DNA from 2 places in the Dyella humicola genome. Region 2 is predicted to be linked to the other one. Evidence: riboswitches for the same ligand, from Rfam matches in the RefSeq annotation. Region 2 holds a riboswitch; the other holds the start of a gene.
The links. A riboswitch is a leader RNA that binds a small molecule or an ion and turns the genes downstream of it on or off. The one in region 2 is predicted to bind S-adenosylhomocysteine.
Positions count from the first base shown of each region.

Region 1: another riboswitch for S-adenosylhomocysteine. It lies ahead of OUZ30_RS06190 (ATP-grasp domain-containing protein); the one in region 2 lies ahead of ahcY (adenosylhomocysteinase).

Region 1 is NZ_JAPDPC010000001.1:1,405,926-1,409,060, forward strand. It holds gene OUZ30_RS06190 (ATP-grasp domain-containing protein) at 226-1,098, opposite strand; S-adenosyl-L-homocysteine riboswitch at 1,113-1,186, opposite strand; gene OUZ30_RS06195 (DUF2182 domain-containing protein) at 1,416-2,252, opposite strand; gene OUZ30_RS06200 (DUF899 domain-containing protein) at 2,249-3,064, opposite strand.
Region 2 is NZ_JAPDPC010000001.1:752,467-755,601, reverse strand. It holds gene ppc (phosphoenolpyruvate carboxylase) at 1-478, opposite strand, end outside; S-adenosyl-L-homocysteine riboswitch at 938-1,070, shown strand; gene ahcY (adenosylhomocysteinase) at 1,108-2,541, shown strand; gene OUZ30_RS03235 (lysophospholipid acyltransferase family protein) at 2,636-3,135, opposite strand, start outside.

The DNA of each region.
Region 1 (3,135 bases), 650 kb from region 2:
GACGGGTAATCTCCTGGAGTGAGCGTGCGCAGATGTTCGTGTTAGCGGGATCGGAGCTGGGTCCGCGGACGTTGCCCCGCGAATCTGCCGGCGCGAGTGGCGCGTGCTGGGTGGACGCGCACAGTCGAAGGATATCGGTGCGCCTGCAAGGGCGCAAAGACAAGCTTCGACTGGCAACGTCCCCGCCATCGAGGTGGCGGGTTTTGCTGGGTCCGCGCGACGAAGTCAGGTCGCCAAGCGCTTGCGCAGGTTTTCCGCAAAGCGCTCGGCCGCCTCCTGGCGACCCTCGAAATGCAGGCAGGGTTCGATCATTTCCAGCTCCATCAGCAGGAAACGGCCCTGCGTGATTACGCCGTCCACGCGTGCATAGGCGGCATCGGCATGGCCTATCGCGGCCGCTGCTGCCAGGACTCGTTTGGCGCTGGCGACAAGCGCTGCGTCGGGCTCGATCGCCTGGGTGGTGCCGCCGAATTCGCTTTGCACCCGGTAGTCGCCCGTTGCCGGCCGCTTGATCACCGCGTGGCTGAATTCGCCATCGAAGAAGAGCAGGGACCACTCGCCATCGCTCACGACTTCGGGCACGAAAGGTTGCACCAGGTAGTCGAACTCCGGCGGAAGCTGGGCGACGATCTGCTTGAACAGCGCGTCATCGCTGCTGCCGCGAGCGGTGTGTCTGGCGGTGCCACTGACGGTCGGCTTAACCACGACTTGCTGCGCTGGCATGGCAGCCAGCGTTTGCAGCAACTGGCTGGCCGGAACCATCTGCGTGGGAATGATTTCGACCCCACGCGCGGCCAGCTCCAGCAGATAGCGCTTGTCGCTATTCCAGCGCAGCAGTGCCTTGTTGTTGATGGTCGGAACCGGCAGCTGATCCAGCCATTGCCTGAAGGCCGGGTAGTGCTTGAAGTAGTCCCATGTCGTGCGCATCAGCACCGCGTCGAACTGCGACCAGTTCACCTCGGGGTCGTTCCAGACGCAGGCGATCGGTTCGATGCCGAGGCGTTGGAGCGAAGACGCGAGATGAGCGTCGTCGGGATGTATGTCCGGGATAATCACGGACGTGGCAATGGCGAGTCGATGGACGGGGGAAGCAGGCATGGCGAAACCTCCTGTCATGGAGGGCGCCCTTATCAGAGATCCAAGCCGAGCGTGGCGGATTGACTCCGTCGCAGCACCCCTCGGCATTGGCTGCGCGACGACCAGCGTGCGCGCAGTGGGAAGCATCAGAAAACAATGCATGGATAGTCTGTCCGAGCACGTGCTACCCGTCAATCTTGAACCACCCGTCCCATTGGCAGACGCAGCCGCGCGATGGCAAATGCGACCGATAGCCCGCCAGATATCGCCTTGGGTGTCATCCGGCGTGGCCCTCGGCTACGGTTGCTCGGAAGAGCTCAGGCTCGCATGTGGAGTCGTCATGCGAGTCCCGTCGCGCGCGTCAACAGGAGTAAGCCGGCGGCTACGACCAACGCTCCGATCACTCGCGCCACGCGCTCACCTTCGGGTGCGAGGCGTTCGGCGGTAATGGCGGCCGTCACCAGCGCCATCGCACGCCAGTCCATGACGCCGACAACCAGCAGGATGGCCGTCATGCCAGTACAGCAGACGAGGCAGTGCCGGCCCAGGCGCAGGCCGTGTCGCCATGCCGTGGCGGCGTCTGCCGGCAGCGGAGCGTCGCATGCCGGCGTCGTCCGGCAGTGGGCCAGGTGGTGCGCTTTCCACGCCGTGAACTGCAGCGCGCCGGCGATCAGGACAACGACGCTGGTCGCCACCGGTACGCCGCGCGCCAGTTCTGGCAACTGCATTGCGATGGCGGCCAATGCGACGCCCAGCGCAAAGGCGGCCAGGCCAAATACGCTCCATACGAGGAAGTAGCCCGTGCCCACCAGCGCGCTCAGCTGCCCCAGCTGCGTATGGCCCAGCCTGACCAGCGCCTGGCGGTAGTACCAAAGCGCGGGCACTAGGGATGGCAGCATCATCGCCACCATCATCATGGTCCACATGCCGAGGAACGACGCCGCGACACCGATCCACGTCTGCCCGGGCATCCGCATCCACGCCATTGACATGGTCCAGCCGCCAGGCATGGGCATCTCGCCCATTGCCGACATGGATCGGCAGCGGACGATGGTCACCGTTGTGCTGGCGGCGAAGAGCAGGGCAGCTCCGCCGATGAAAGTGCGCTGGGATGCTCGCGCGCAAGCCATGCCGCGCGAGGCCTGCCGTTCCCTGATGGTGCCGACGGCGTTCATGATGCGGCTCGATGCTCGCCGTACTCGTCATGGCGGCGCCACCAGACACCTTGCTCGTTGCGTCCCAGCGGCGCGCGATCGAGCCACTGGTACATGCCCCACAGGCCATCCAGCCCGCGCGCATAGGTGGAATACGTGTGGTAGACCACGCCATCCTGGAATACGAAGGCGCTCACGCCCGGCCGGTCGCGTGTATAGGTGGCCACGTCGGTTCCGGTCATGGCCGCCATCTGCGCGACGGGTCCCTCCTCACCGCGCAATTGCCACTCTTGTACGGACTTTCCTGCCAGCGGCGCCTGTGCCGGCGCTGCCGCTTCGCGACGGTAGTTGTATTCGATGCCGATCTTCTGCTGTTGCTCCTCGGTGAAGCCGACGTCGAAATCGAAGTTGAAGTCGCCACCGCGCGTGGACGCCCACGGAAACTTCCAGCCCATCCGGCGCTTGTAGGCCTGCAGCTTGGCCAGCGACGCGCGCGACACGGCCGCCAGCGTGACGTCGTGGTTCGCCAGGTGCACGGCGAATCCGTCGAAGCCGTCGGCTATCGACGAGCAGGACGGGCATCCCGCGGTGTAGTCCGGTCCGAACATGAAGTGATAGACGAGCAGCTGCGAGCGTCCCTGGAACAGATCCGCCAGTGAGGCGATCCCTTTATCGGTATCGAAGCGGTACGCCTTGTCGACCTTGACCCAGGGCAGCTCCTGACGCTGCCGCGCCAGCGCGTCGCTGTGCCGCGTCAGCGCCTTCTCCGCATCGAGCAGCTCGAGTCGTGCCGCCAGCCATTCTTCACGTGTCCCCGTCTTGTGCATGGTCATCGTCGTGCCCTCCGTTAGGTGTGCTTCGTCGTACGCAAGCATGTCGATACGACGTGCTGTTGGGTGCTCGT
Region 2 (3,135 bases):
CGAGCAGGGAACGACGCACCGCCTCGGTGGGATGCGCGGTAAAAACTGGTTCCACTTGCAACCGTCCCAACCACTCAAGCAACTCACCTACTTCCACACCTTGTGCCTTCAACTGCGTCAGCGCATCGAGCAAGGATTCGGGCTGAGGGGCACCACCTTCGCGCTGGTAGTCGCGCCGGCGACGAATGCGATGGACGCGTTCGGCAATGTTTACCGCCTGGAAATAGGTGGCAAAGGCGCGCGCCAGCGCCTCGGCACGCGCCGTCTCCAGGCCGCTCAGCAAGTCAGCCAACAAGGCCAACGGCGCGCCCTCGTGGCGACGCGCGATGGCGGCCATGCGGATGCGTTCCACTTCGTCGAGGAAGGCCGGTGAAACCTGCTCGGCCAGCATGTTGCCGACCAGGGTGCCGAGGCGGCGGACGTCTTCGCGCAACGGGGATTCGTGCGGGGCGAACTCAGGACTGCGGTACTGGTTCATCGATGCCTGGAGAGAATTGGATGTCTGGACGTCCAAGACTACCCGAAGCCCCATCCATTTGTGCACTGCCACAAAACCATCCTTTCCCTTGAACGAAAACGGGGCGCAAATCGCTCCGTTTCCTTAGGGCGTGTTGAACATTTCCGTGTAGTCAAAAGCCCCCCCTCCCCAACCCTCCCCTGCGAGCAGGGGAGGGAGTGGTGCGGGCATGCTTTTGGCCCCTCCCCCTGCCCGCAAGGGGGACGGGAGGGGGTAGTTTTTGGCCACCTAGAGAATTGGCCTTTGGTCTTACACCATCTCCCGCGACATCAGCGCGTCGCTGGCGTCTTGTCGCAATAACTTGCGCCTTTAACGCTGCCGCCCTCCCCGGGCCAAGGCCATCAACCATGGCTGGCGCCAAAGCCCGACATCGCCACCGGGGGGCAGAACCCATTCCTCTCTGACGCTATACTCACAGGTCCCGTTGAGGGGCGCTGCGACCGTTGGCAAGTCGAATGCGGAGATTTCCGCTACAGCCCGCACTTTCCCGTGCTGGCATTCGCCTTCCCCGGCCAGGCTCGACGGATTCAATTTGTAACGGCGCCCGGTTAACGATGCGACCTCTTGGTCGCAACATCCGGAGCTACGCCATGAACGCAGTCACCAAAGATTCCGCCCACCAGGACTACAAGGTCCGCGACATCTCGCTCGCCGATCTGGGCCGCCGCCGCATCCGCATGGCCGAAGAGGAAATGCCGGGCCTGATGCAGATCCGAGCCCGCTACTCCAAGGAAAAGCCGCTGAAGGGCGTGCGCTTGTCGGGTTCGTTGCACGTCACCAAGGAAACCGCCGTGCTGGCGGAAACCCTGCGCGAGCTGGGCGCTTCGGTGCGCTGGGCCTCGTGCAACATCTTCTCGACCCAGGACGACGTCGCTGCCGCGATGGCTGCCGGTGGCCTGCCGGTGTTCGCCTGGAAGGGCGAGTCGCTCGAGGAGTACTGGGAATGCACGCTGGACATGCTGTCCCACCCCGGTGAACTGGGCCCGCAGCTGATCGTCGATGACGGCGGCGACGCCACCTTGTTCATCCACAAGGGTGTCGAGCTGGAAGACGGCGACAACTGGGTCAACACGCCCAGCGGCAACCACGAAGAGCAGGTCATCAAGGACCTGGTCAAGCGCGTGCACAAGGAGCGTCCGGGCTGGTTCAAGAAGGTCGCCGCCGAATGGAAGGGCGTGTCCGAGGAAACCACCACCGGGGTGCATCGCCTCTATCAGCTGGCCGAAGCCGGCAAGCTGCTGGTGCCGGCGATCAACGTCAACGACTCGGTGACCAAGTCCAAGTTCGACAACCTGTACGGCTGCCGCGAATCGCTGGCCGACGGCATCAAGCGCGCCACCGACCTGATGGTCGCAGGCAAGGTCGCCGTGGTCTGCGGCTACGGTGACGTCGGCAAGGGTTGCGCCCATTCGCTGAAAGGCTTCGGCGCCCGCGTGATCGTCACCGAAATCGATCCGATCAACGCCTTGCAGGCCGCGATGGAAGGCTTCCAGGTCACCACCATTGAAGAGACCCTGGGACTGGGCGACATCTATGTCACCACCACCGGCAACAAGGACATCATCACGCTGGAGCACATGGCGGCGATGAAGAACAACGCCCTGGTGTGCAACATCGGTCACTTCGACAACGAGATCCAGATGGATCGCCTCAACACCGCCAAGGGTGTGTCGCGCGAGAACATCAAGCCGCAGGTGGACCGCTACACGTTCGAGAAGTCTGGCCACAGCATCTACATGCTGGCTGAAGGCCGCCTGGTGAACCTGGGCTGCGCCCACGGTCACCCGAGCTTCGTGATGTCCAACAGCTTCTCCAACCAGACCCTGGCCCAGCTCGACCTGTGGGCGAACAAGGACTCCTACGAGAAGAAGGTCTACCGCCTGTCCAAGAAGCTGGACGAGGAAGTGGCCCGCCTGCACCTGGAGCAGATCGGCGTGAAGCTGACCCGCCTCACCCCGGAACAAGCCGCCTATATCGGCGTGCCGGTGGACGGTCCGTACAAGCCGGAGCACTACCGCTACTAAGCTGTGGCACGGTCCGTGTGATCCATCGAAAGGCCGCCCACGGGCGGCCTTTTTTTTGCTCGAGCCTGCGCCGGCATCCCCGCCCCGGATGCGCCTATTTGACGGACGCAAACCCGTACATGGAAGGATGCCCGGCCATCAGCCAGTGTGCGTAATTGCTCTTCAAGGCGATGCTGATCCTGTCCGCCAGCTGTTGCGGTGCGTCGGGCGAGGCCAGTTCGACCGCCTCCAACATTTCCGCACTAAATCTGCCGCGCGCAAAGCGCAGATAAAACGGCAACAACACGGTGTTCATCCGCGCGCCAATGCGGAACACGCCGCCATGAATCCGGCCAGGGCGGCCGAGTACCGTCACGTCGACGGTTTCCATGAGAAATCGGTGCATGGTGTAGGGGGCCGCATCCGCGAACAGCACGACGACGCCATCCCGCCGCAAGGCCGGGATTACACGCAGGCCGAGATTGTTGCGCTGGCCATCATCGCGCGTGTATAGCGGCTCCAGCTTGGGCATGACCATCTCTTCGCCGGCAAACACGCCGGTCACCGCCGACAGGGTTTCCAGCCCCAGCGCTTTGCGCACCTCGTCGAGCACAT